DNA from 3 places in the Bacillus sp. XB1 genome. Region 2 is predicted to be linked to each of the others. Evidence: predicted binding sites of a transcription regulator. Region 2 holds the regulator's gene; each other region holds the start of a gene.
What was found. Region 2 encodes LexA, which represses DNA repair genes until DNA is damaged. Its sites were predicted from a motif close to CGAACATATGTTCG; they were not measured.

Region 1 (10,069 bases), 1.4 Mb from region 2:
TACAAGTAAACTTGGAATACCCATGACTTGATACTCTTCAGCGATACTTGGAAACTCATCTTTATTAATAGAATACCATTCAAATTTATTGAACTCTTCCATTACATCTCCGATAAAGTTGTCCATACGTACGCAATCTGGGCACCATGTAGTAAAGAACTTAACAACTACTGGCTCCTCGCTTGCGATGATGTCTTTGAATTCTTGTTCTGTTTTAATTTCTTTCATAAGTAAAACTCCTTTCAATATCACACGAATTTATATGCAAAATTCGCATTTGCAAACATGTTGCAAACTTATTATTTGTTTTTTAGTTTTGTAGTTCGTTCACACTTATAAAATTGTATGTAACATGGCTACGCTACTAAGTGTGAAAATAACGGAACCTCACTTTTCTTTATAAGCTTTTTCCAGGATTGTGTCAAACTTTTGAATTTTATACAGAAATTAAAGAAGCCGACACTTTGATTAAGTATGGGCAGAGTGACTAAAATTAATCGCTTATTAATTTCGAATAAATATTTAAATCGATAAGCTTTCCAGCTGATTTTTCGCTTTTTCTCAGAGTACCTTCAAAAGTAAAGTTTAATTTTTCTAATACTTTTATGGAATTTACATTTGCTGGTTCAACTTTTACAAAAATTGAATCAGGTTAGAAATTATATGGTTGTAATGGGAATTGAGGGATATGAATAAAAAAATTGTATCCCGCATTAACGGGCAGTAAGACCCCCACTGATTAAAGTTTCACTTTATTAGGGATTTGCCTTAAACATTTATTACAGTCAAGAATATTTATAATAATATGAACTAAAAAAGGTCCAATTTTTGTAATGTTGGAGGGGATTATTGTGGACATAACTCAAAGCGTGGCAAGAATAGTGGTTAATGGGAAAGACCTTTCTTTCACTTCAGTTCAAACCTCTGCATGGAATCATGGACCTGTAAATGATTTAATCATTACGACGAATCAGAGGGTGAATGAGCTTTTTCAATTCATGTGGTCACAAGTACCGGTTACGATGTCGATATATTTTCTTCAAGGGGCGGATTTACTTAGGTTCGTTAGGGTTGCTGGAATCGATGAGCGTGTAACAGGAGAATATGTATATCATTTCATTTGGTAATAAGAAGAATTCAAAGTAGTCTAGCAGCTACTGTTTTATTTTGTCATTTGAATATAAGCGAGCGGACTAGCTTATAGTACCTACTGAAATAAAGAATCATAATATAATTTGTAATAAATTATACGGAAGTGAGTTGAAGATCATGTTTTATTCATATTTTAATTCTGAAGCTGGCATGCGACCAGCGTATGGTACGTCTATAACATATAGTGGAGCACAAAGTACAGTCCAAGCTATTCAACAAGCATTGCAAATGCAACAACAAATGCAAATGCAGCAGCAAGGAGTACAACCATATTACTCATCCGTAGAGTATTTTTACCCAGTACATCATGTTACACCGTACGGAAGTTCTTTTCTTACTATTCCATATGGAACTATATACAACTTATAACTAGTAAGGAATGAAGTGGTGTATATAAATAAGGGTGCAGATTAATAGCGCCCTTATGAATAATAAAAATAGCTAGTCCAAACCGTATAAATCAATCTTACATAATATGTAGTAATAAGTTTGAAAGGGGAATTAGTATGTCTTGTTATTACTACTGTAAGTATTGTCAGGAGTATAAAGATAAGCATCATGATTGTTGTAAGAACACTAGTAAGTGTCATGATAACAAGGACAATCTTGTTAGAGCATCGGCATTTAGAGCTAGAAATACTGTGAATCAAAATGTTCCTGCTAATACTTTTGTGAAAGTGTTATTTCAAAATGAACAATTTGATTTAGCGAATGAGTATAATCCAGCAACATCTATTTTTATGCCGAAGACTAAAGGTGTATATTCTGTTATTGGAACAATTGGTTTCTTTCCAAACGATCCAACTTTAAATTATAGAGCGCGTGTAGAAATTCGTGTGAATGGAAACGCAGCGATAGCTATAGATAATGACTTTTTTGGTCCAATAAGTTTTGGAAATGTCGTAAGTGTTTCGACGATTGTTCAATTGAATGCAGGGGATGAAGTTGAGATTTATGCACAAAGTAGTATAGATGGGGTTTTAAGTCCTTTAGAAGATGGGGCACATTTTGAAGCGGCAAGATTTCCTTCTCCAACTAAATAAAACTGATCATTAAATGTTTTTTAGTAGGTTTAGTTAATCCCCTTACCAAATGGTGGGGGATTATTATTGTTTTTCTAGGATATATATAAGTAAATAGGTAAAGTGTAGTTTAATTTGTAGGGGCTTCAACCTTCTTCAGATAATGAACAAAATAATATGCAAATAAGTAACATGCTTGTGAAAACTCATTGTTAGTAAGTTTACTAGTTTTCTTATTGAACAGAAAGACGGAATACATAAAAGATCGTATCATTACGTTTTTTCTTTACTATATAGAAATTACATATTGAACACAGCTTTGTATAGGTAATGCTAATACACTGAAAAGAATAACATAAAGGCGATTACACTATATAAAAACAAAATCAATCCTAAGATGAGTAGTATCGGATGCAGCTTGAACATATTTGACCTCCTTGAGTATATAAAGAATTTTAATATATTGTTGGTCAATTTAGAAGGGGGACGGTTATATAAAAAAAGAGCATACATAATAAGTACGCTCCAAAGAAAGATAGGTTTTATGAGTGGATAATCTCCATACGATAATATATGTTCTTTTAATAAAAACGTGTAAAAAATCAATGAATTATCAATGGAATATCATAAAATGAGTAATTTTAGTCTAGGAATGCAGTTATTTTCTTTCTCAGTTATTTTAGGTAACAAAGTTGTGAAAATCGTGCATTATGCGGACTAACAACGGGATAACGATCGTACTTCAGTTACATATTTCTTAAAGTCTGGATATTGCGTGATAGTTTGACATTTGGGGGCGCATAGTTGATTAATTATAGACACATTTGTAATTACTTCGTTACAAGGACCGAAAAATGTAACTTTTAGTTTTGAATTTGGTGGGATTTTGAACACGATAGGTTTTTTTTCCATGAAATCAGCTCCTAATATTGAGTATTATAATTTAAAGGATATAGAGTCGTATTAGTATAATATGAAATTTCAGTGGATTTGCTTATAATAAAGAATTTCATAGTAGTAAAAGTGCTTAAAGATGTAAAGGGGAAATTGAGAATATGAAATAAAATGTTTAATTAATATAACTAATGCATTTTTTAGTTTGTTACATATTATGTTAGTAAGAATGGTATAAGGAGGTAGTATAAAATATTGGAAGAAAATGTACAAGCTCAGCTTTCGCCACCGTGGATCACATATTTTAATGAATTAAAAAATTCAACATTTGACTTAATAATATATAGAAAATGAGTAGTGATTTTTATTAACTGAAAGGGAATTGATACTGGAAGTTTTAAGTTAATAATATAAGAGGATTTTTTCTAATATCTATAAAAATGTTCAATACCTAAATTGATAGGATGAGACTACATAACAAATAGTAAGGTATATTTCGAATATGAGAATATTTTTTGTGACATACATGTTAAAGCTAATAGAAATATTTCTGAAAGAGAATATATTTTGAAAAACAGTAAAGATTCTTTTTACTTATATTATAGATAGCTAGTTTTAGAGAGCTGAGGCTTACAATAAAACTAGCTATGAATAGGACATTCAAAAGGAGTTGGAATGTATGGGGTATATTGTAGACATTTCAAAATGGAATGGAACTATCAATTGGGATATTGCAGCATCTCAGCTAGATTTAGTGATTGCTAGAGTTCAAGATGGCTCTAATACGGTGGATTTTATGTATCAAAATTATGTTAGTGAAATGAAAAAGCATAGTATCCCATTCGGTAATTATGCTTTTTGCCGTTTTATATCTATTGCTGATGCAAAGAAAGAGGCACAAGATTTTTGGAATCGTGGTGATCAATCTGCTAAGTTTTGGGTAGCGGACGTAGAAGTTCAAACGATGGTAGATATGCAAGGTGGGACACAGGCATTTATTGATGAATTACGCCGTTTAGGTGCGGGAAAAGTAGGATTATATGTAGGGCATCACACGTATCTATCATTTGGAGCACGTAATATTGAAGTTGATTTCGTATGGATCCCTCGTTATGGAGGGAATAAGCCAGCATATCCATGCGATATGTGGCAATATACGGATTCAGGGAATGTTCCTGGGATTGGGAAATGTGATCTGAATCGATTAGTAGGAAATAAGTCACTTTCTTGGTTTATAAATTCGAACAAAGCAAATCAATCTAACATAGTGTATACACAGCAACCGAATGGCATTGGTATTGCAGTTTCGAAATATCCTGATGGATATGGAATAAATTTATATGAAAACCCCATGAATCCTCAATTTACAGGTACACTCACTCAAAAAATTCCATATTTAATCTTAGCAGGTTATTGGGGAGGCGGTGAGCAAGATATGATTTGTTTAGGGAACGATAAGCAGTGGGTATATTTAAACCATTTTAATGTGAAATGGTTTTATGCAACTTCAAAATATCCTGTCGGTTACGGAGTAAATTATTATGAAGAGCCTGAATGTATGAATTATAAAGGAAACATAGATGGATCGACATCTTTTCGAGTGTGGGGTAGAGTGGGAAATGCGGTAGATATCGGACAGAATAGTTGGATACCTGAAAAACATGTAATTATTAAGCAACTATAGAAGCTATATTTTTTTGAGAATTATATAAAGAGCCTTCTTACTATGCATAGTAAGAAGGCTCTTTATATTTAAAAATGAAAATACATGATACATAGTCAACTCATATGAAATGAATTACATGTAGAAAACACACTGTTTTCACAATGACTGTGTATAGTTAATTTGCATAATGATAAAAGTGAGGTATTTGAATTGAAAAAGAAGAAAATATTTATTGGAACAATTATTTCATGCATGATGCTAGCATTATCTGCATGTGGTTCCTCAGACAACGTAGTAACATCAAAAGTAGGAAATGTTACAGAGAAAGAATTAAGTAAAGAATTACGACAACAATATGGAGAAAGTACTTTATATCAAATGATGTTAAGTAAGGCATTGCTAGATAAATATAAAGTTTCAGATGAGGAAGCAAAAAAGAAAGTAGAAGAAGCAAAAGATAAAATGGGTGAAAACTTTAAATCGACTTTAGAACAACTTGGGTTGAAAAATGAAGATGAATTAAAAGAAAAAATGAAGCCAGAAATTGCATTTGAGAAAGCAATTAAAGCAACAGTTACAGATAAAGATGTGAAAGATAACTATAAACCAGAAATGAAAGTAAGTCACATTTTAGTGAAAGATGAAAAAACGGCTAAAGAAATAAAGGAGAAAGTAAATAATGGTGAAGATTTTGCTGCCTTAGCAAAACAGTATTCAGAAGATACTGGTTCAAAGGAACAGGGCGGGGAAATATCTGGTTTTGCCCCTGGACAAACAGTGAAAGAATTTGAGGAAGCTGCGTATAAATTAGATGCAGGCCAAGTAAGTGAGCCGGTTAAAACAACTTACGGTTACCATATTATTAAAGTGACGGATAAAAAAGAATTGAAGCCATTTGATGAAGTAAAGGATAAAATTCGTAAAGATATAGAACAACAAAGACTACAAGATACGACAGGTAAATGGAAACAACAAGTAGTCAATGATTTATTGAAAGATGCTGATATTAAAGTGAATAATAAAGAATTTAAAGATACATTTAAATTTCTAGAAAAGAAATAATGACTGTAATCATAATTAGAAAAGGGAACTCATATAGAGTTCCCTTTTCTAATTAGTGTGTGAGTTATAAATAGATAGTAAGACAATACAATATTACATTTAAATATTAAGAATTACAATGGAAAATTATGGATTATAATTATTTCAACGAAAGTGGATATTCTACGGTTTTCATTATGCAAGTTTATTACATATATTTACTCTTTAATAATGGATATCGAACATAATTTAAAAAATAATACATATAATGTCTTTGAATAAATATTTAACATGGATAATTAGTAAAAAGCTGAGCATTCGATTGGAAAGGATGTTCTTTTTTATATGAAAATTTTAGGATAAAGAATGAATCGTTTTAAACGCGTCATTTACCACATCAATAAATTAAGGTGGTGGAGAATATATGAAAGTAATCTTTCAAGGAGAGGGCGGCGCGAAAATTTTTGAGTCATATGATGAAAATGTAAGTGATTTATTAGCTATATTAAAAGAAACGAAAGGGATTAAAATCGGGATGGTTGAGTATAAAGTGTTAAAGTACGAACTTAATTATTTTCGTCATCCGAAAAAAGCGGATACAGAGAGAGAGTTACATATAATAGTACAACCTAAGTATATGTAATAAAATATAATAATAAAAATCATTGATTCAGTTTTGTAAAGTTCCATGGAGTATGTAAGAAAAGAGAGTGTTGTAAATGCTCTCTTTTCTTATGCTTTGTGAGTTCGTTCATCATAGTATATGTTTTCAGTTATAGATGGTTAATAAACGATAAAAATTTAAAACTTTTTCGTTTAGGCAGGGATTTTATATTTAAGTAAATAAATATACTATGAAGTATTTTTTATACGAATACTGGAGGAGTATAAAATGAGTTTAGCAAGTTACATAGGCTGTAATGTAGAAATTCCGTTAACGGATCCGGATTCTAATAATCTAATTGTTTTTGGACCGTGTTTTTCAGATGAAAGTATGCTTGAAATTGTACAAGATTATCAATTCCAAACAAATTACACATATGAGGTTTCAACTAGTTGGGGAATTGAACTTGTCGAGTGGCAAAATGTAAAGGAAAAAAAGAAGCGAAAGAAAAACTTTTAACTTTATGGAAGGTTATTTGGAAGATAGAGACTATTTCGAATTATTTAGTTGTTGGGTTGGTGATGAAGATAAGGAACGAGTAGGGGAATTGAACTTAAAAATAAATCATTTTAATATAGATGAATTATGTATTCCAGAAAGAACATTAGTTAGGATAGAAAAATAAGCTTTGAAATATTTTTTAGAAAAAGGCGATTTCACTTTGGGTGAAGTCGCCTTTTAGTTGTTATATGCATGTTATATAAGAAATGAGAAGTTTATTTGATAAAGGAAAAAAGTATGGAGATAAATAAAATTATGTTTTTTGTTAAGAAATAATAAGTATGGCTCTTCTCAAAAGAACGTAAGTTCGTGTATAATAGGAACGAATGTTCTTTTAAGAAGTAACCTAATTATAGTTTAGAAGTAAATCCGAGTTTAGTGAGTATTAAAAATAACTAAGGGATAGTATGGCTAAATAAATGTATAAATGATCAAGGAGATAAAAAATGAACGATGTAAAGATACAAAAAGAAGAAAGAGAGTGGGTTCCGTTTACAGTAATGTCCGAACAACTTTTAAATATGAGAAAGATTATTGGAGAGAAATTAAAAGTACAAAAACCGCTTTTAACAAATGAAGCAAAAGAGAGAATTTCTGATAAATTATTAACGTCATTATTGTCTGAGAAAGAAATATTGGTAACATATTTTGAAGATGGTTACATACTAACAAGCTACATGACTGTTGTACATATCAATCCGGTAAAACAAATTGTAATTTGTACAGACGCCTTTTATAAAACTTACGTATTTAACGCTATGGATATTATTGAAATAACGTAAAAGAAGCTGAATATTAAATGGCAGCTTCTTTTATTTCTGATTTATGAGACAAATAATACATGAAAAAGCAGCTAGCTTCGTGCTAGCTGCTGAGCCCCAGGGAAAGGGAGAAAAAGATAGGGTACTCCAAAATCAACAAGAGCTGTCAAACAGCCTGATTATAGTATAGACAAATTAAAATTTTCTATACAGAAAGTTGAACATAAGATTAGGCTGTACCCACTTGGTTTTGATCTGCAAGGTCAGAATCAAATGTATTGGTCGCGCTAACACCGCTAAAAGTATTAACAACAAAACCAACGTTTGATGCGCCGGAACCATTATAAGCTTTCGTATTTTCTTTCGGAGATACGTTGTAGAAATCACCTAAGTTAAATGATCCATTGCTATTTTGTACAACTAAATTTCCTACAACTGATGGCATAATTTTCACCTGCTTTATAATAAGTTGTTAACATTACTATATGGAGTTATAGTCCAGATGGTTCATACAATAAAAATTGTGGAATAGTAAAACGTTTGGAGCGTGGATTTCAATAAAAGTGTGTTAAAATTAATATAATAAAGTTGAGTAATTTTTTAAAAAAATTTGTATAATTGATATATATGAAAATAAAGGAGGCAAAATGTAATGAAAGATATTATGAAAAAAGTTGATTTAACAGATGCCAAATCAAGTAATCTTGTTGCATTAATTTATAGTAATGAAGTTATATTAGTTGAAGACGCATTTTGTCCAAATGAAATAAAATTAAAGTTTAATGAAATTGCAATTTTATCTGCAATTAAAACAGCTCATATTGCGAAAGTGTCTATTAGGAAAGAACTTGAAGCGCTTTTTCATGACACGGGTGTTATATTAGTGAAACAAAATGTTGATTATGGTAGTAGCCAATCTATTACCATGCATTTTGAGCAATTTAAAAAATTGCAAGATGAGATTGAACATTTAAATAAAAGTATGTAATAAAGCAGCTAAATAAAGGTTCTATCATAAAGGTGGAATGTGTTGTGTTGAAAAAGTGGTTTAAAAATTATTTGGGTGAATCGCATTGTAAACATAAATATATTTTTATTAAGATGCAGGATAATGAGGATTTTAAAAAAGGTATATTAGGTGTAGTTTATATTTACCAGTGTGAGAAATGTGGAAAAGAGAAGTTGAAATGTAAAAACAATAATGAAATAAACAATGAATTTTTAGATATATAGCAAAAAGTAACCATGATGGTTACTTTTTTTGCTTATGTATGCAATATCAAAACCATTACTAAAGTATGAGTTGAGTTGATACTATAGTAAATCGCTGAATAAAAATGAAGAGAGTAAGATATAGGGAAGGAGGATGAGAGAAATGAAGCGAAAAGAAATTAGTAAATCTGTAATTATTACAGGCGTGACACAAGGGTTAGGACGTGCGATGGTTGATCGATTTCATGAATTAGGGTGGAACATATATGGTTGTGGACGTTCAAAAAATAAAATTGAAGAACTAAAAAAACAGTACAGTAAAATACATGATTTCCAAGTAATTGATGTTTCAGATTCTCAGCAAGTTAACGATTGGGCAAATTATATACTTAATAGACATATGGCTCCCGATCTGATAATAAATAATGCATCGATTGTAAATCAAAATGCACAACTTTGGAAAATTACGGCTCAAGAATTCGAAAATGTAATGAATGTAAACGTGAATGGTGTAGTAAATGTAATAAGAGCGTTTGTTCCCGCAATGGTAGCTAGGAAAGAAGGAATTATCATTAATATGAGTTCTAGTTGGGGGAGAGAAGGTGAAGCTGAGCTTGCGCCATATTGTGCCTCGAAATTTGCAATTGAAGGTATCACTAAATCTATGGCCCTGGAATTACCCCATGGCATGGCTGTAGTTGCTTTAGATCCTGGAGGGAGTATTAGTACTCCAATGCTGAAGTCATGTGCGCCACAATATATATATGAATCGCCTACACCTGAAACTTGGTCACATAAAGCGATTGAATATATATTGAATATAACAATAGATAAAAATGGAGATTCATTGACATGCCCAGCATGCGTATAAAAAACACATTATATCATTCACAAAATTACATCTGAAAAATAAAATAAAAGATTAAGGGTGAGATTTGTTTGTTTTGAAAGCTTTAGAAAATATTTGAATAGGTGATAAAAATGAATCCAAGCAGTTTAAAAGTGACAGGGGCATGGTTTCAAGTAGGGGGGAATCTTACAGCTGCTATTGGAACGACAAGAGGATTTATTGGAGAAGAGAAAGTTGAATCGGAACTTGTTATTGTAGGAAGCTCATTACAAGCCCTCGGGTATATATTACAAATCATTGCGAGCA
Region 2 (10,069 bases):
GGCACTTGAACGTTCAGTTTAAAAAAGGTGTGCTTGAACTTTGTGTATTAGCACTTGTAAAACGTAAAGATAGTTACGGTTATGAACTTGTTCAGCAAATTTCTAATAAATTTTTAATATCGGAAGGGTCAGTATACCCTTTATTACGTCGTTTGACGAAAGAAGGGTATTTTCAAACGTATTTAAAGGAATCTACGGAAGGGCCACCTCGTAAATATTATCAATTAACAGAGCAAGGGGAGACGCAATTTCATTTGTTAGTAACAGAATGGTGTGATTTTGCGAAAGGGGTACAAGAAATTATTGAAGGGGTGGAATGGGATGAGTAAAGAAGGGTTTCTTAAAGAATTATCAAGTTATCTTAGAAAGTTACCAGAGGCAGAGAGGCAAGATATTTTATTGGATTATGAAGAGCACTTTCAGTTTGGACTAGAAGAGGGGAAAACTGAATCAGAAATAATACAAGGCCTTGGTTCTCCGAAAGTAATAGCGAAAGAATTACTTGCGATGTATCGCTTCGATGAAATGAAAAAAAATCCATCGACTTCAAATGTGACAAGAGCTGTTATGGCAGCGATTGGACTTAGTTTGTTTAATTTTATTATTGTGTTAGGACCGTTAGTCGCAATTATTGCTTTTATATTTTCTTTTTGGATCGGTGGTATTGCTAGTGTAGTAACACCATTTTTCGTTATTGGAAAAGTATTTATGGGTACTTTTATATGGTTGGATCTTTTCGTTAGTATAACGTTTGTTGGAGTAGGTTTATTGTTATGTATTATCGCTTTTTATAGTACAAAGTGGTTTAAGAGATTGTGTGTACGATATGTAATATGGAACTTCAAAATGATAAAAGGAGAGTAAATGATGAAAAAACTATTTTTAATCGCTATTGCTTGTATCATTATTGGAGTAATAGGAATTTCCCAAACATATGAAAAAGCAGTACAAACTGCTAAAAAAGGCGATAAAGAAAATGTAATTAAAAACGAAACATTAAAAAATATAGAAGTTAAGTTAGATGCCGGGGATATTATTGTCCAAAAATCTCCTGACTCTTCTTTTTATATCAAGCAATCAGGAGATGTACGTAAACAAGAGATTCGTATCGCAGAAGATGGTGACACATTAAAAGTTATTGGGGAAAGAGAAAAAGGTGCTTCATTTGATTTTTCTTTTTACGATTTTAGGTTTCAAACGTCTAAATTGACTCTCCTTGTGCCCGAACGCTCTTACCAAGATGTAAAAGTAAATTCATCTGCTGGACAAATCGAAATGAGTGATGTGAAAAGTGATAGCGTAAGTGTTAGAACACTTGCTGGAGAAGTAGAGTTGAAACAAATAACGGCTAAGAATGTGGAGGGATCGACAAAAGCTGGTGAGGTGAATTTTAAGAAGGTATTAGGGAAAGTGACCGCAAAAACAACAAGTGGGGAAATAAATATTCAAGATCATGATTCTAAGTATAATCTAGAAGCAAGTTCAACTGCGGGAGATATAGATATTACTTTATCGGAAAAACCACAAGATGCGGTAATTACTGGGCAAAGTGCTGCCGGAGATGTAACAATTTTTAATGAAGAAAATAAAAACGTAACAATTGGAAATGGTAGTAAAAAGATTAGTGGTAAAACGGCTGCTGGAGATGTGACGATTAAAACTCGTTAATAAGAAATAGAATGCATGGAAATCTATCAAAATACAAAAAAGAAGATAATTACCGTATATAAATAAGGTAATTATCTTCTTTTTATTATTTTTTAATGTAAATCACGATATACGCCAATTACTTTCCCGATAACTGACACTTGTTTTAAAATGATAGGTTCTAATGAAGAATTTTCTGGTTGTAAACGGAAATGGTCTTTTTCTTTATAGAAACGTTTAACAGTTGCTTCATTATCTTCTGTTAAAGCGACTACAATTTCACCATTATATGCAGACTGTTGTTGGCGAACAACAACTAAATCTCCATCGAAAATACCAGCTTCAATCATACTATCTCCAGAAATACGTAACATGAACACTTGGTCTGCTCCAGCAACAATACTAGCTGGAAGTGGGAAATGTTCCTCTACGCTTTCGACCGCTGTAATTGGTAAACCAGCAGTAACTTTTCCGACAATTGGAACTTGAATAACAGATTGTGTTTCCGTATCCATTCGGTCTTCACCTAAAATTTCAATGGCACGTGGTTTTGTTGGATCGCGTCGAATGTATCCTTTTTCTTCTAATCGTGATAAATGTCCGTGCACTGTAGAACTAGAAGCGAGGCCGACTGCTTGACCAATTTCACGTACGGAAGGTGGATATCCTTTTTCTTGTACTTTTAGCTTAATAAAGTCGAGAATGTCTTGCTGGCGTTTCGTTAACTTTTCCATGTTTTCTAACACCTCGTTTTCTTTCATTTTTCTTATTAATAAGTATAACATGTGAAAAAACATTCTACAAACATAAGTTCGAACAAATGGCGGATTTATGTTACACTATAGGGAAATAATAGGGAGAAAGAGGGGTTCAAAATGAATGCAATTATTTATGCACGTGTGAGTACAACGAAAGAAGCGCAAGAAACATCATTATTACGTCAAAAAGATGAATTATTGCATTTAGCTGAGCGCTATCAAATGAATGTTACTAAGGTGATTGAAGAGCAGGCTAGTGGATATACAATTGAACGTGACGGTATATTAGAGGTGTTGGATACAATTCGAGACGAACAAATTGATGTGTTACTTATACAAGATGAAACGCGTCTTGGTAGAGGAAATGCGAAGATCGCGTTAATGCATTGTTTACATAAAGAAGGCATAAAAGTATATACGCATACACATAACGGTGAATTACAATTGTCGGATTCTGATTCGATGGTATTAGATATTATTGGTATTGTTGAAGAATATCAAAGAAAGATTCATAATATGAAAATTAAACGAGGTATGCAACGTGCAGTAGAAAAAGGTTATCGTCCAGAAAAAAATTTAAAAAATCGTCATTTAAGTGTAGGAAGAGAGAAAAAAGAAGTGCCAATTGAGGAAATTGTACGTTTGCGAAAAAGTGAACTCACGTTTGAAGAAATTGCAGCAACATTACGTGGATTTGGTCATAATGTTTCAAAGGCGACTGTACATCGTAGATATGTAGAGTATACGAAGCAATTGCTTGATAAAGAAGAGTAACTATTGTATGATAATAATCAGTTTTGATTAGAAGGGGGATTCGAGATGATTAATCACGAACTCGTTGAACGCATTAACTTCTTAGCGAAAAAAGCAAAAGCTGAAGGTTTAACTGAAGAAGAGCAACGTGAGCGTCAATCGCTACGTGAACAATATTTAAAAGGGTTTCGTCAAAATATGTTAAACGAACTTAAAGGTATTAAAGTTGTTAACGAAGAAGGTACAGATGTTACACCGACGAAATTAAAAGCTTTAAAAAAGCAAGATAATGCAAAATTAAATTAAAAGATGGGCGAAGCCCATCTTTTTTATTTGTAAAAATCGTTATTTAATAACTTTCCAGTTGTTATTAACTGTTGCTTCTATCGTTTTATGTTCCAATATATAATTAGCGATAAGTTCAGACATATCTGTGGGTATATCTTTTACTACTGGTTTGTTTTGAAACATAAAGAAATTTCCCCCGCCACTTGCACGATAATTATTCATTACAACGTCATATTCTTCATTCATATTAAGAGGAGCACTGTTATGCTGTAAAGATTCTACTCTTTCACCAATTGGTTTTGAAATGTTTAATACGTATGAAATCCCTTCCCACATATCATAATTATAATGTTGTGGCTTTGGTTCTATGTAGGTAGGACTTACGGTGATTGATCCATCTGTTTTTAATGTGAAATAAGAAGCAGAGAGTTCAAGAGCATTTTTTATATCTGCTCCAGTTATTTTAATTACTTTTAATGTGTTTGGATAAATATAATTAGAAACGATATCGCGCATTGTTACATGTTCCGGGAAACCTGGAGATGTATTATGGAACAAACTTGTACAAGAAATTGATACATTAGCTATATTCATCTGTATTTTATTTATGAATTCTATAAAAGGATGATCATGCAAACGAGTTTGCATAGCATCTGAAATTTGCATGCCCCCTTGAATGATTCCAATAGGTTGATCAAGCCACTTTTGTGTTTTCTCTTCGTAATCGGCTACCAATGAAAGTACATCTTGGTCCGCCTCAAATCCTTGTACAGATAATAATTCAGAAGAACTCTCTTTTTTCACCCATTTATGTTTCGTTTTTTCGAATGTTACTTTTACTTTTCCAAATGAGTGTCCATTGCATCCGGTCTGTAAAATTGTTACACCGTTAGCCATTGTGTGAGAAATTTCCCGGTGTTGGTGGCCTGTTAATAAGATATCTATGCCTTCAATTTCATGGCACATTGCATATCCTTGGTTTTCTCCTGTTAACACTTCAGTCGGTACCCCGGTTTGTAAATCTCGTTCAACTCCCCCGTGATACGCTACGACTAGTAAATCTGGTTTCTCATGTTCGCGAATATAAGAAACCCATTCTTTTGTAGTCTTTAATGCATCTTCAAATAGTAAATCTTTAATGTGATGGGGTTGTTCCCAATTGGGAATGTAATGCGTTGTCACCCCTAAAATAGCAATTTTTATATTTGATTCAATATGTTTTATTACATATGGTTTCCCGAAATAAGGTTTTTTACTGTTTTTATCTAAAATGTTTGCTGATAGGTACGGGAAGTTCGCAGTAGTCACAGCATTATTTAATATATCCATCCCGTAATTAAATTCATGATTGCCGATAATTGCAGCGTCATACTGTAAGTAATTCGCTAATAAGGACATTGGGTTTTTTTTGTTTTTTTCGTATGTAACATAATGATAAGTAAATGGTGTGCCTTGAATAAAGTCGCCATTATCAATTAAAAGAACGTTTCTATTTTTGGAACGTTCTTTTTTTATAAGAGTAGAAATTTTAGCTAAACCAAGTTCTGCTGGGGAGTTATCTTGGTAGTGAATAGGATAAACAGTGCCATGTATATCGCTTGTTAATAAGATGTTTAAAGTTACAGTTTGATTTTGTTCCAATATGACTCACCTTTTCTATTGTTATCTTCCAATTCATCATATCAAATATGTGAAGAGAATTTTAATGTGAGTGTATAGAATGTGTAAAGATTCTGTAAATAATCAATTATTTGTAAAAATATGTGATATATTTCTTCATGTTTATGAAAGGTTATTTTATAACAATGAAAAATGGAGGCATTAATATGTTGAAAAAAGTTTTTGCAATGAGCACAACAGTTGTACTAGCAGCGGGATTATTAAGTGGCTGCGGGACGAAAGAGTCAAGTGCAAGTAAAAATGAAGATACGAAAAAAGGATATGTACCGAAGACTTTAAATGTTCAATTTGTTCCTTCTCAAAATGCGGATACGTTAGAGGCGAAGGCAAAACCGCTTGAGAAGCTATTAAGTGATAAGTTAAATATTCCAGTAAAAGTTAGTATTTCAACGAACTACAATACAATTGTAGAAGCGATGGCATCTAAACAAGTAGATGTAGGATTTTTACCGCCAACAGCGTACGTATTAGCACATGAAAAGAAGGCTGCAAATGTAATTTTACAAGCACAACGTTTTGGAGTAGATGATGAAACGGGAGCCCCTACAAAGGATTTAGTAGACTTTTATAAATCTGAGTTTGTTGTTAAAAAAGACTCTAATATAAATAGTGTAAAAGATTTAAAAGGTAAAAAGATTGGTTATCAAGATGTAACATCATCAGCAGGGTATGTATGGCCTGCAGCTGTTCTATTAAAAGAGGGAATTGATCCGTTAAAAGATGTGAAACCTGTTACATTAAAAGGTCACGATCAGTCGCTTATTGCTCTTTTAAATGGTGACGTAGATGCGGCTGTTGTATTCCAAGATGCTCGTAATATTGTAAAAAAAGATTATCCGAATATATTTGATCAAACGAAAATAGTGAAATTTACTGAGAAAATTCCGAACGATACAATTTCTGTACGATCTGATTTAGAAGCAGAGTGGAGCAAGAAATTACAAGATGCTTTCATTGAAATTGGAAAGAATGAGGAAGGTCACAAAATCATTAAAGAAGTATATTCACATGAAGGATATGTTAAATCTGATGATAGTAAATTTGATATCGTTCGTGAATATGGGAAGAAAGTAAAAACGCAATAATACATATGGAAATGGCAGCTAGCTGAAAGGGGATGTTTTCAGTTAGTTTGCCGTTTTGAATACATAGAAGGTAGGTAAGATGTGTGATAGAGTTTCGAAATGTCTCCAAAGTGTATCCAAATGGTACAAAAGGATTGAATAATATAAACTTGAAAATTCAAAAAGGTGAGTTTGTTGTAATGGTAGGGCTGTCTGGAGCTGGAAAATCTACACTTCTCAGATCCGTAAATCGTCTTCATGAGATTACCGAAGGAGAAATCATTATTGAAGGTGAGTCTATTACTGCTGCGAAAGGAAAAGAATTAAGGCGTATGCGCCGGGATATCGGTATGATCTTCCAAAGTTTTAATCTTGTAAAGCGATCAACAGTATTAAAAAATGTATTAGCTGGTCGTATTGGATATCATTCCACATTACGTACAACGTTAGGTTTGTTTCCGAAAGAAGATGTGGAGCTCGCATTTCAAGCGTTAAAAAGAGTGAATATTTTAGAAAAAGCATATGCACGTGCTGATGAATTATCAGGAGGACAACAGCAACGTGTATCAATAGCTAGAGCATTGGCACAAGAAGCAAAAATCATATTGGCAGATGAGCCTGTTGCATCGTTAGATCCACTTACGACAAAGCAAGTATTAAATGATTTGAAAAAAATCAATGAAGATTTTGGAATTACAACAATTGTGAATTTGCATTCTATTGATTTAGCTAGGCAATATGCGACACGTATTATTGGATTACATGCAGGAGAAATTGTTTTTGATGGTTCAGTAGAAGAGGCGACAGATGAAAAATTTGCTGAAATTTATGGAGATGTAGCACAGAAAAATGAATTGTTAGAGGTGGCAGTTAAATGAGTGACGTAACGATATATTCGAAATCGATACCGAAGCCGCCGAGTAAGTTAAAACATATGTTAACGTTTATTCTAGTCATTTTACTGTTGTGGGGAAGTAGTATACAGGTCGACGCATCATTTTCAAAGCTAGTAGTTGGTTTTCCTAATATGATGGATTTGTTAAAAGAAATGGTGCCGCCAGATTGGAGTTATTTTCAAGTTATTACAACAGCGATGTTAGATACAATACGTATGGCGATTATTGGGACGACCTTAGGAGCGATTTTAGCTATTCCACTTGCACTGTTTGCAGCAAGTAATGTGTTTACTAACACATTTTTATACAGTCTAGCTCGAATGATTTTAAATTTGATACGAACGATACCAGATTTATTATTAGCGGCAATTTTCGTAGCGATTTTTGGAATTGGGCCACTTCCAGGTATTTTGGCTCTTACTTTTTTTTCAATTGGACTTGTAGCGAAATTGTTGTATGAGTCAATTGAATCAATTGATCCAGGTCCGTTAGAGGCGATGACAGCGGTAGGAGCTAATAAGGTGCAATGGATTGTTTATGGGGTAATTCCGCAAGTGAAAGCACATTTTGTCTCCTATGTTCTTTATACATTTGAGGTGAACGTACGTGCAGCAGCTGTTTTAGGTTTAGTAGGAGCAGGTGGTATTGGACTATATTATGATCGTACACTTGGATTTTTACAATATAAACAAACTGCTTCTATAATTATTTATACCCTTATTGTTGTTTTGTTAATTGACTACATTAGTACATTGTTACGGGAGAAACTATAATGAATAGAACGACGATGATTGTGCCAAAACCGAAGAAACCGAGTATATATCGCTGGATTATTTTAATAGCACTTACAGTTGTATATGTATGGGCCTTTTCAGGAGTACCATTAGAGGGGATAAAGGACACAGCAGGTGAAATCACGAAAGCAATTATGACAGGGATATTGAATCCAGACTGGTCGTATGTATCTTTGCCAGATGGTGAAGATTTATTACATGGATTAATTGATACGTTGGCAATTGCAATATTAGGTACATTTATTTCTGCATTTTTATCTGTTCCGTTTGCCTTTTGGGCGGCAACGAATATGAGTAGTGGAAAATTAACTTCAGGATCTGGGAAATTTGTACTTAGTTTTGTTCGTACGTTTCCTGAATTAGTTATGGCTCTTTTATTTATAAAAGCTGTTGGTCCAGGCTCTTTTGCAGGAGTATTGGCCTTAGGATTACATTCTATTGGAATGTTAGGGAAACTATATTCAGAAGGAATTGAAAACATAGATAAAGGACCGACGGAAGCGTTACTAGCAACAGGAGCAAACCGTTTTCAAATACTTTGGTATGCAGTGTTACCACAAGTGTTACCGGATTTTCTATCGTATACGTTATACAGATTTGAAATTAATGTACGATCCGCTGCGATTTTAGGGGTTATTGGAGCAGGAGGGATTGGTACACCTTTAATTTTTGCGCTGAGTTCACGGAATTGGTCTCGTGTTGGTATTATTTTATTAGGTATCATTTTAATGGTAATTATAATTGATTGGATTTCAAGTTCGATTCGGAAACGGATTGTTTAACTTATTTGAAAAGCACCGAAGTTAGATGCTTTTTGTGTTTTTAAAAACGTATTAAAAAAAGTAAGTATAGAAGAAGTTTGTATAAATATGCAGATAATTCCCTTTCTTTTCAAAATAAAAATAATGAAAAAGTATGTCATATTGAATGCCCATACATTCACGGAAACATTGAATTTTTTATAAAAAATCAAAAAAATATCAACATATTTGTCGATACATGTTGTATAATCTTGCGTGGGAAGCTATCATATAAATGTATAAAACGTTTACTAATATAAGCGAAGGGAAGAATAGCATGTCACATTCAATCGAACAACTTTCTATCAACACGATTCGCACATTATCCATCGATGCGATTGAAAAAGCAAACTCTGGTCACCCAGGAATGCCAATGGGTGCAGCACCAATGGCTTATACATTATGGACTCAATTTATGAAACACAATCCAAATAACCCAACGTGGTTTAACCGTGATCGTTTCGTATTATCTGCAGGTCATGGTTCAATGTTATTATACAGCCTACTTCACCTATCTGGTTATGATGTAACAATGGATGACTTAAAGAACTTCCGTCAATGGGGAAGCAAAACTCCAGGACATCCTGAGTACGGTCATACAGCTGGTGTAGATGCAACGACTGGTCCACTTGGACAAGGTATTGCAACTGCTGTAGGTATGGCAATGGCTGAAAGACATTTAGCTGCTAAATATAACCGTGATGCGTATAGTGTAGTAGATCATTATACATACGCTATTTGTGGTGATGGAGATTTAATGGAGGGCGTTTCTGCTGAAGCATCTTCATTAGCTGCTCATTTACAATTAGGTCGTCTTGTTGTGCTTTATGATTCAAACGATATTTCATTAGATGGCGATTTAAATCGTTCATTCTCTGAAAGTGTAGAAGATCGTTACAAAGCATACGGATGGCAAGTAATCCGTGTTGAGGATGGAAACGATATTGAAGCAATCGCGAAAGCAATTGAAGAAGCGAAAGCTGACGAAAAACGCCCAACGCTAATTGAAGTAAGAACGACAATTGGTTTCGGTTCTCCAAACAAATCAGGAAAATCAGCTTCACATGGTTCTCCACTTGGTGTAGAAGAAACGAAATTAACGAAAGAAGCATATGCTTGGACTGCTGAGCAAGACTTCCACGTAGCAGAAGAAGTATATGACAACTTCCGTAAAACAGTACAAGATGTTGGTGAAACTGCGCAAGCTGAGTGGAACACGATGCTAGGTGAATATGCACAAGCATACCCAGAATTAGCAAACGAATTCCAAGCAGCAATGAACGGTCAACTTCCAGAAGGTTGGGAGCAAAACCTACCAACTTATGAATTAGGATCAAAAGCAGCAACTCGTAATTCTTCTGGTGCTGTAATTAATGCAATTGCAGAGTC
Region 3 (10,069 bases), 2.5 Mb from region 2:
TCCAGCTCTTCTAGAAATAAGTAGACTGCTTCACACATTTGCATAACTGTTCCTGCACGCTTTAACCTTTTTTGCATGCGAATAACAGGTGTTCTTACAACGTCACGTAACCTATTTATTTTCTCTTCCATTTCACGTTCACTATCTGTGATCATCCCGTTCGTATCATCAAGAGAACGATAACGGCGATACATCCATGGATCCTCTGAAGTCCACCTCTTTCCTTGTACACCGTACGCTAAACAGTAATTTTCAAATTCATCCATTTCTTCACGCATCGTTTCTTTTCTTACGTCTAATGGATATAAAAGCTCTGTTTTCACGCAGCGGAACACCGCATCATAACGCCAATTCCCACTAATAATCTCGAGTGCAGAACGAATACATTCTACTAATGGGTGGTGTGACATCGGACGCTTTTCATCGATGAAGTGCGGGATATTGTAATCTGTAAATAACGTTCGCATCACATCGTAATAACTTTCCCCATTACGAAGAAGAACCGCAATATCTCGGTAACGATAGTTTTCCTCCGCCACAAGTTTACGAATTTCACGCGCAACACCTTCTACCTCTGCTCGTAAATTCGCAGCTGTACTAATCGTTACACTCGCTTCACCGTTAAATTTTTCATTCGGACGCGCTTCATAATGAGCTTCTAAATGTGCTAATGCCGGAGAATGAAAACGCGGCTGTTCCATAAGTGGAATTGTTTTTTCAATTTCTATTTTCTCTTCACGCGCTACTTGTTTGATTTTTTCATACGTTAACGTCGTTTCATAAAATAAATCAAGTTCATTTACTGGCTGCGCTAACGTTTTTTCATCTATCGTTAACGTGATCGTAACTCTCGCTCCGCAAATCATAAGCTGTCTTACAATCTCTAACTCTTGCGGGGAGAATGAATGAAATCCATCTATATAAATTTCCGCACCATTTACATATTCAGACTGCGGAAGCTTTTCCACTAGCAATTGTAGGTAGTCTTCTGAATCTAAATATTTTCCGATTAAAGCACGTTCAAAATCATCGTATAATAGCTGTAAATCATACACTTTATTCGCTAGTAACTTTTGTTCGGCACTGCTACTATGCGCATCTAATTGTTGCCACATTTCATATACGTTAGATGGCGTTACATTGTAACGTTTAAACTCTGCAATCATACTGCCAAGATGTTCAAAGAAACCGTTTTGCTCCGCTGCTTTTTGGAACACCGATAATCCATCTTTACGAGACTCTACAATTTTACGGAGTAACATATGTACACCCGCTTCATCAATATGAAGACGACTCGCTCCGCCAACTTCTTGTAGTACCTTCCACGCTAATCGTGAAAAACTAAAAACTTGTGCCCGAATAGAACCTCTTACATCCTCACTTCCAATTAACGCCTGCTGCGTCTGGAATGTCATCTGTTCTGGCACAAGATATAATATTGTTTTCCCTCTCGGGCGTTGTTTTAACTCTTCTTGCACTTCGCGTAAACAAAGTGTACTTTTTCCACTTCCCGCTCTACCAATCACAAATCGAAGTGACATGTAACCCCACCTTTCACTTACATAACGAACGTTAGTTTGCTACTATAATTGTATTATAGTACACGAAAAAAGACAAACTGAGTTGTTTGTCTTTTCTATACTTCTACTTCATTATATCAACCTTTTGAAAAATTCGTTTGCACCTCTTGAATTGGCCAATATCGCAAATCAACTTTACCGACAACTGTATCAGCTTTTACAAAGCCAAAGTGTCTACTATCCCAGCTCCCGAGCCGGTTATCACCTACTACAAAAATAAACCCGGGTGGCACCAGCTTTTCTTTCGTTAACTCTTCTAATGTAAAGTCGCCTGTTAGTTGCCTTCCATTTATCTCTTTCTTATACTTCTCTAAATACGGCTCATCAATAAATTGACCGTTTATATATAACTTATCCTGCTTATATTCAATATGATCTCCAGGTAAACCGATAACCCGCTTTACATAGTCCTCTTTTTTATTCGCATGAAATACCACAACGTCAAATCTGTTCAAGTCCCCAACTTGATAACTCACCTTATTTACAACTAGCATATTGCCATCTTGCAATGTCGGCATCATTGACTTCCCCTCTACAACATACGTTGAAAAGAAAAACGTTCGAAAAAATACAGCTAATAATACACCAATTAAAATTGTTCGTATCCACTCTATGCCTTCTTTTTTCAAAGTTTTCTTCATCTGCTTCTCCCCTTATCCTTTAATACTGAAGCTTTCCTTTACAAAGAAGACTATTCTTAATGTAGTTCTAACTTTACTTCGATTTTCTTACCGACATACCATAAAATAAAAATACCAATCGCTACAATAACTGATTTCACTGGATTATGAATAAATGACATTAAATCATGACCGATATACGTTAAAATAAAAATCATCACAAGTTTTCCGAATGCTAACGCTAGACCAAACTGTTTTACACTAATTCGGGATAAACCAGCGACAACATTTATGAGCGCTGACGGTGTAAACGGAAAACAAAATATAACAAAAATCGGTGCGAATCCTTTCCTTTCAACCCACCCCATTGCTTTTCGTACTCTCTCATGCTTATTTACAAACGAAAAGAAACGACTGCGACCAAAATGGCGGATGATGAAAAAGACAAGTAATGCACCCATTACTGATCCAAGCCATGAATAAAGAAAACCGAGCCAAAAGCCAAATGCAACAGCATTCGCCAGTACAAATACAATAAGCGGTAATGCTGGAATCAACGCCTCTATCATCGGTAAACCAATACCAAGAAGTGGTCCGAACGCTTTATAACTCTCAACAATATGATCCATATTTTCTGGTGAAAAATACTCTTTGATTGTCTGAAAATCCATTCTACACTTTACCCCTTTACTCTAAATACTATCCCTACTGTATCATTGCTTATATGAAAGAGGAAATGGTAGATACGACATACGGAGATGTATTTATTAAAGTTTCCATATCTTTCATAAGAATTCCTTCATTATTTAGCTATGATAATCTATCAATATTCGACAGGACGTGTCGTTCGTTTTGTTATTTAGATTGTTTTTCGGTTTTTATCGGTAAATGAAATTATACTGGTGATTTTCTAAATATATCAATTACAACTCGTTTTTTCTAATATATCGCCTTATCTACAAAGACTGACTGACAAACAAAAAAAGAATGGGGATTCCCCCATCCTTTCACACTTCGCCTTCCTTCACAAAATACACCTTCTCATAAGCGGGTCTTAATGTTGATTCCTCTTTTTTATCGACCTCTTTAAAACAAGGATTCCCTTGTTTTTTCCTACGATCTTCATATTCAGTACGTAATTTCGCTGTACGATTTTGTTGATTTTCAAAACTAGTTTTTGATATTTCTAATTTCACAGCAAAGCCATTTATAAATCTAATAATAAGATTTCCATCTTCTAATTCTTTATTACTTTCAATATAAAAATGAGACAACCAAGCGCACTCTTTTCTAGAGTAAGAATAGGTAGGGAAAAAATAAAGTTGATCTGCTGGACTAATCGCAATCGGTGCTTTATGTGTAATATGAGTTAACTCTTTCGTTCCTTCTTTTCTGCCTAAGAAACTAGAGCCATGCTTGCGGCAACTTCTTTCTATAATATCTAGAGGTTTTTGAAATACGAAAAAAGAATCATTCATTTCAACGACTCGCGTAACAATTTTCTTTTCACTTAGAATAACAGGAAGTAAGGCCATCGTATTTTTCGTTACAACATAATTTTCGACATAGCGTTCCACTTTACTTTCCATACTCCATTATCTCCTTTTTTCCATTTATATTAGCAGCTGCATATATAATTTTAGCATCTATGAAAAGGAAATAGCTTACAAGTTCCGCTTTTTTACAATTTTTTATCATTTATCAAACATTTGTTAAACAATAAAATCACAATATAGAAATTAATTAATTTTAAAGTTATAAAAACAGCATTTATACTACCTATAAATATTTATTATCCATTCCTCATTTCACATCATTACAACAACTAACTTTGCTATAATTAAAATGTAAATCCAATATATGGAGGGCCACTATGGAAGAAAAAGAGATCCAACCATCGATTCAAATGAAAAATAGTAGCGTCATTATCGTGAAAAACTCAGCTAGTATTATATTCGGTTTATTTTTCATTCTGCTATTCTTTGCCAAACCGTTTCGTAAATCAAAATGTCCAGAATGTAAAAAACGTGAGAAGAAAAAATCAGGGCAAGAACAATAAAAGGCCTTCCTTTATGGAATGCCTTTTTACATTCGTAGTATCATTTTATTTATTCTTCTTCCCCCTAAAAAACGACTATATTTTCTTCCAAGGTTCTCTACATCTTTTTTGATTTGTAATATGATCCTTATATAAAATATGAGAAAGAGTATTTGTACTTGTTATCCGCTTTTAATTTTTATTAAAAAATTCAAATTTGCACATCTTTATCCATCACTAACAATTCGTTAATTAGTTAACTTTGTAATATAAGTTTTGTATATAATGTCATTCAAAAACACAATATATATAAGTAGCTATTTATAATTACATTGCTTTTTATCGAATTCTAAAAAGGAGTTGTATACTATGGATAAAGAAAATCCATTAAATCAGCAGGTTAATAGCATTCCCTCAGATGCTCTGAATACCCCTAGTAAGGAACAAGAACAACTGTTAGAAACATCATCTCAAAACGTACAAAATTCCAACAACAACGCTAACAAAAAAGATGTTACTCAAGGTCTATCTGGAAAATATTTCCCCATTTCAACAGAGAATACAAATTTATAGTTATTTACTATCATACGCAGCAAATGCTCTTGCTGAACTAATTCTTCTACAGAAACTAATACGCATTCCAGATAATTTTTTACCAGTTGTAACATCGAAAAAGAGATTTAGATATAAAAACAGGCTCTAAAAAAACTTTCTCCACAACAAAAAAAGGATGGCATTAGCCATCCTTTTTTCCATCATCAACTATAAAATTATAGTTTGATTACGTTTTTAGCTTGAGGTCCACGGTTACCGTCTTCGATTTCGAAGCTAACTTTTTGACCTTCTTCTAAAGATTTGAAACCGTCAGTTTCGATTGCTGAGAAGTGTACGAATACGTCGTTTTCGCCTGGAACTTCGATGAAACCGAAACCTTTTTCGTTGTTAAACCATTTTACTTGTCCTGTTACTGCCATAATTATTTCCTCCTAAGAAAATACAAATTTTAAATTTTTTAGTCTTCCTGTCTAAAAAAAGAATCCACACATTATCAAATACGAAACATAAACTAGTTCTCACATACTTTTTCTCGTTCGTTTTCAGCACTTGATAACATATGGATTGCTTAATTTAACTATTCAACTGACATCATCATAGCACATTAAAATAAAATGTACAATCTTTTTCGAAAATAGAATTTCTAATTTTTAGTATTTCTTATAAAATATACTTATCTCTATTCTAAATAAGGAGGAGTTTATGACCAATAAAATTCCTAGAAAAACATTAAAAAGAATTGAAGAGGATATTGAAAATAATAATCTTGGAAAAGCAAGAGATAGATTGCATGGCCTCATCTTTACATACCCAAATGAATTACATCTTCGAAAACAACTCGGAGATATTTATTATAAATTACAATATCCAGAAATGGCTGGACGTTACTGGTATCTAGAAGAGCATAAAACAGATATTATGCATGAATCATGTTTATTATTTGAAAAATCAATGGGAAATAGTCCTCATCATATTGCACGTGCTTTAAAGTTTAAAGGCGATTCTAACCATATAAAAGGTTTGTATAAAGATCAACCTTTATCTTTAGTGCAGAAGAAAGTAGCAGAGGAGTTAATTTATGAGTATAAAGAAACATGGAAAGATAAGCTAGTTCCTTTTGGCTGTCTAGCATTGCTTGCTTCCCTTCTCTTTTCTGCCGTTGTTGGTCTATTCACTATTTGGAATTGGATTTTTTAATCACAGGGGGAATTTTCACATGTCAAACTACGCTAAAGAAGAAAGGCTAACAGGGGGAAACGTCTCAAGCGTATATCGTTCTGAAAATACTGTTCGGCGAGAGTTAAAGCCAGGCAGTGAAAAGATTCATAAGCTATTGCAACATTTAGAAAACAAAGGATTTCATTATGCTCCAAAGTTTTTAGGTGTAGATGAAAAGGATAGAGAGATTTTATCCTTTATTGAAGGAGAAGCTGGCAATTATCCTTTAAAAGAATATATGCGATCTAATGATGTATTAAAAGAAATAGCAAAGATGCTCCGCCTTTACCATGATGCTGTAAGTGATTTTCCGTTATTAGATGATTGGAAACCGATGGATCATACTCCAAATAACATTGAGGTTTTATGTCACAATGATTTTGCCATATATAACATTATTTTTAATAATGAGAAGCCAGTAGGGATTATTGATTTCGATGTTGCTGCTCCTGGTCCAAGACTATGGGATATCGCTTATACACTCTATACTTGTGTGCCTTTAAGTAGAGTGTATTATACTGAATCCGGTGAAGCCGTTCATTATGACTCATCGCAACATGCAGATCGTATTAAAGAGAGAGTGAATTTGTTCGTTCAGTCCTATGATAAAAATATGGATGAAGATTACTTAGGAATGGTGTTGCTTCGATTAGAAGGGTTATGTACATATATGAAACGAAAAGCTCAAGAAGGCGACTTGAATTTCCAAAGAATGATCGATGAAGGACATCTAGAGCATTATGAGAAAGATATGAAGTTTATTCGTGATCATAGGGCTGAGTGGAGTTGATTTAGTAATAAAGAAAAGTTAGTATCGTTTTTTGCCGACAACTCAATCTCTCTTTTCGAATCGTTTAGAAAATAACAAGGGGCACCTTTCAAAAAGGTGCCCCTTCCTTTTATTTCGTAAACTGTGCTTCTTCCGTAGATCCTTTTAACGCTGTCGTTGATGAAGTTCCGCCTGTAATCACTTGTGCCACTTCATCAAAGTAGCCTGTTCCTACTTCGCGTTGATGACGTGTTGCAGAGTAGCCATGTTTTTCAGCTGCGAATTCTGCTTGTTGTAGTTCAGAGTATGCTGCCATGCCGCGCTCTTTATAGCCACGTGCTAGTTCAAACATACCGTAATTTAATGAATGGAATCCAGCAAGTGTTACGAATTGGAACTTGTAACCGTAAGATGCGATTTCCTTTTGGAAGCTTGCAATTGTTTTTTCATCTAGTTTTTGTTTCCAGTTGAATGAAGGTGAGCAGTTATATGCAAGTAGCTTCCCTGGATGCTCCTTATGAATTGCGTCCGCAAATCGTTTTGCATCTTCTAAATTTGGTTCTGACGTTTCACACCAAACGAGGTCTGCGTACGGTGCATACGCTAAACCGCGCGCAATTGCTTGATCAAGACCTGCATTCGTACGGTAAAACCCTTCTGGTGTTCTTTCTCCTGTAATAAATGCTTTATCAACAGGATCAATATCGCTCGTAATTAAATCAGCTGCATCCGCATCTGTTCTTGCAACGATAATTGTCGGCACTCCCATTACATCTGCTGCAAGGCGTGCAGAAATTAAATTGCGTACTGCTGTTTGCGTTGGTAGTAGTACTTTTCCGCCTAAATGGCCACATTTTTTCTCTGAAGATAATTGATCTTCAAAATGCACACCTGATGCACCTGCTTCAATCATACCTTTCATCAGTTCGAATACATTTAATTGCCCACCAAATCCAGCTTCTGCATCTGCTACAATCGGTACGAAATAGTCTGTATCATCGCTTCCTTCCATATGCTGAATTTGATCCGCACGTTGAAGCGTTTGATTAATTCGTTTTACTACAGCAGGTACGCTGTTCGCTGGATATAAACTTTGGTCTGGATACATATGCCCAGAAAGGTTTGCATCAGCTGCTACTTGCCAACCACTTAAGTAAATCGCTTTTAACCCAGCTTTTACTTGTTGCATCGCTTGGTTTCCTGTTAATGCGCCAAGTGCGTTAATATAGTCTTCTGTATGAAGCGATGTCCAAAGCTTCTCAGCACCACGACGCGCTAACGTATGTTCAATATCAATTGACCCGCGCAGGCGAATTACATCTTCTGCCGAATATGGACGTGTGATCCCTTTCCAACGCTCATCTAATTCCCAGCTTTCTTGTAACTTCTCGATTCTTTCGTTTTTCATTTGTTCCATCCCCTTTTCATTTTTTATAAAATTTCATAACCCGGTAATGTTAAAAATGGTACGAATTCATCATTTCGAACGAGATTTGTAAACAACGTTGTCGCCTCTTGGAATCTCCCTTTCTTAAAGGCTTCCTTACCAATCTCTCTTTCTATTTTTGCTAATTCTTCTTCTTTTAATTCTTCCATTAATTCAAGCGTAATATTACGACCATCATTTAGTTTTCCACCTTCATGACGAATCCATTGCCATACTTGTGCTCTTGAAATTTCAGCTGTTGCCGCATCTTCCATTAAGTTATAAATGGGTGCTGCTCCCCGTCCGCTTAACCAAGATGCAATATATTGAATACCTACGCTAATATTCATGCGAAGGCCCTCTTCTGTAATCGTTCCCACTGGTACCTCTAGTAAATCGCTTTCTGTTACACATATTTCTTCACGTTTTCTAAAAATTTGATTTGGTGTTTTCATAATGTGATTAAACACTTCCATTGCAACCGGTACAAGTCCAGGGTGGGCAACCCAAGTCCCGTCATGACCGTCTAAAGCTTCGCGTTCCTTATCAGCACGCACTTTTTCAAAAGCTGCTTCATTTGCTTCTGGATTATTTTTAATCGGAATTTGTGCCGCCATTCCTCCAATTGCTGGTGCATTACGGCGGTGACATGTTTGAATTACTTTCAAAGAATACGAACGCATAAATGGCGCCGTCATCGTGACTTGTGCTCTATCTGGTAGTAAGAATTTATTATGATTACGGAAACTCTTTAAAAAGCTAAAAATATAATCCCATCTTCCGCAGTTTAAGCCAGCAGAATGATCTTTTAGCTCATACAAAATTTCATCCATTTCAAACGAAGCGTGAATCGTTTCCAGTAACACAGTTGCTTTAATCGTTCCATTTGGAATGCCGATATATTTTTGAGCAAATACGAATACATCATTCCATAATCTCGCTTCTAAATAACTTTCCATTTTCGGTAAGTAAAAGTATGGGCCGCTCCCTTTTGCTAAAAGAGCTTTCGTATTATGGAAAAAGTACAAGCCGAAGTCTACTAAGCTACCCGACATATTTTTCCCATCAACTTGCATATGCTTTTCCTCTAAATGCCATCCTCTTGGACGTACAATGAGTACAGCTGTTTTCTCATTTAATCTATATTCTTTCCCTTTATCATTTTCATGTGAAATCGTTCCCTTTACTGCATCTCGTAAATTGATTTGACCTTCCACTGCATTTTCCCAAGTTGGTGAATTCGAATCTTCAAAATCCGCCATAAAAAGATGCGCTCCTGAATTTAAAGCGTTAATGACCATCTTTCTATCTACCGGTCCAGTAATCTCTACACGGCGATCCTCTAAGTCTTTTGGCAGCTTGGCAATTGTCCAATCCGCTTCACGTATGTGTTTTGTTTCTTCTAGAAACTTCGGAAACTCCCCTGCATCAATTCTCTTTTGTTTTTCTACACGTTTTTGTAAAAGTTCTATGCGGCGCTCATTAAAATTCTCATGTAGTTCCTTCAAAAAACTAAGCACCTCAGGTGTCAATATTTCGCTGTACGCTGGTAACATTTCTCCAACGAGTGTAACCCGTGAAGTTTGCGTCGACATATTAGCATCCCCTTCTTAAACTGTTTTATAACAGATTTGATTTCATGTTTTATATTATATAACAAATCTTCAGAAAAGGAAGTTTTTTTTGAAAATTCATTTCGCTTTTTTTCAAAACGCCATTCTTTCGCGCTTTATTTCATACAAAAAAGGCCGCTGTTATACAACAACGACCTTTTTGTATTATTTTTGAATTTCACTTTGACTAGTTAAACTTTATTACTGCCCTTGTTCCATATCATGCAATATTGCTCTATGTAAAAACTGT

Region 1: a site for LexA is predicted at 7,237-7,250, ahead of ACK1U5_RS07165 (YolD-like family protein). Genes of this name have one in related genera too.
Region 3: a site for LexA is predicted at 1,567-1,580, ahead of addB (helicase-exonuclease AddAB subunit AddB). Genes of this name have one in related genera too.

The regions. Positions count from the first base shown of each region.
Region 1 covers NZ_JBNRIL010000001.1:1,430,486-1,440,554, reverse strand. The annotation lists gene ACK1U5_RS07215 (thioredoxin family protein) at 1-228, opposite strand, end outside; partial or broken gene ACK1U5_RS07210 (GNAT family N-acetyltransferase) at 494-643, opposite strand; gene ACK1U5_RS07205 (hypothetical protein) at 852-1,127, shown strand; gene ACK1U5_RS07200 (DUF3947 family protein) at 1,270-1,521, shown strand; gene ACK1U5_RS07195 (C1q-like domain-containing protein) at 1,659-2,195, shown strand; gene ACK1U5_RS07190 (hypothetical protein) at 2,892-3,086, opposite strand; gene ACK1U5_RS07185 (glycoside hydrolase family 25 protein) at 3,748-4,752, shown strand; gene ACK1U5_RS07180 (peptidylprolyl isomerase PrsA) at 4,945-5,796, shown strand; gene ACK1U5_RS07175 (hypothetical protein) at 6,200-6,418, shown strand; gene ACK1U5_RS07170 (hypothetical protein) at 6,668-6,898, shown strand; gene ACK1U5_RS07165 (YolD-like family protein) at 7,387-7,722, shown strand; gene gerPF (spore germination protein GerPF) at 7,931-8,146, opposite strand; gene ACK1U5_RS07155 (hypothetical protein) at 8,354-8,689, shown strand; gene ACK1U5_RS07150 (hypothetical protein) at 8,734-8,934, shown strand; gene ACK1U5_RS07145 (SDR family oxidoreductase) at 9,077-9,784, shown strand; gene ACK1U5_RS07140 (DUF6944 family repetitive protein) at 9,895-10,069, shown strand, end outside.
Region 2 covers NZ_JBNRIL010000001.1:17,930-27,998, forward strand. The annotation lists gene ACK1U5_RS00110 (PadR family transcriptional regulator) at 6-329, shown strand; gene ACK1U5_RS00115 (DUF1700 domain-containing protein) at 322-864, shown strand; gene ACK1U5_RS00120 (DUF4097 family beta strand repeat-containing protein) at 865-1,668, shown strand; gene lexA (transcriptional repressor LexA) at 1,761-2,381, opposite strand; gene ACK1U5_RS00130 (YneB family resolvase-like protein) at 2,523-3,179, shown strand; gene ACK1U5_RS00135 (DUF896 domain-containing protein) at 3,225-3,464, shown strand; gene ACK1U5_RS00140 (bifunctional metallophosphatase/5'-nucleotidase) at 3,504-5,087, opposite strand; gene ACK1U5_RS00145 (phosphate/phosphite/phosphonate ABC transporter substrate-binding protein) at 5,273-6,211, shown strand; gene phnC (phosphonate ABC transporter ATP-binding protein) at 6,295-7,068, shown strand; gene phnE (phosphonate ABC transporter, permease protein PhnE) at 7,065-7,859, shown strand; gene phnE (phosphonate ABC transporter, permease protein PhnE) at 7,859-8,662, shown strand; gene tkt (transketolase) at 8,958-10,069, shown strand, end outside.
Region 3 covers NZ_JBNRIL010000001.1:2,506,767-2,516,835, forward strand. The annotation lists gene addB (helicase-exonuclease AddAB subunit AddB) at 1-1,541, opposite strand, end outside; gene lepB (signal peptidase I) at 1,658-2,221, opposite strand; gene ACK1U5_RS12840 (TVP38/TMEM64 family protein) at 2,278-2,871, opposite strand; gene ACK1U5_RS12845 (competence protein ComK) at 3,208-3,789, opposite strand; gene ACK1U5_RS12850 (hypothetical protein) at 4,074-4,259, shown strand; gene ACK1U5_RS12855 (hypothetical protein) at 4,608-4,811, shown strand; gene cspA (RNA chaperone/antiterminator CspA) at 5,009-5,212, opposite strand; gene ACK1U5_RS12865 (DUF6584 family protein) at 5,496-5,990, shown strand; gene ACK1U5_RS12870 (phosphotransferase) at 6,010-6,801, shown strand; gene aceA (isocitrate lyase) at 6,911-8,188, opposite strand; gene aceB (malate synthase A) at 8,212-9,801, opposite strand; gene ACK1U5_RS12885 (S-layer homology domain-containing protein) at 10,021-10,069, opposite strand, start outside.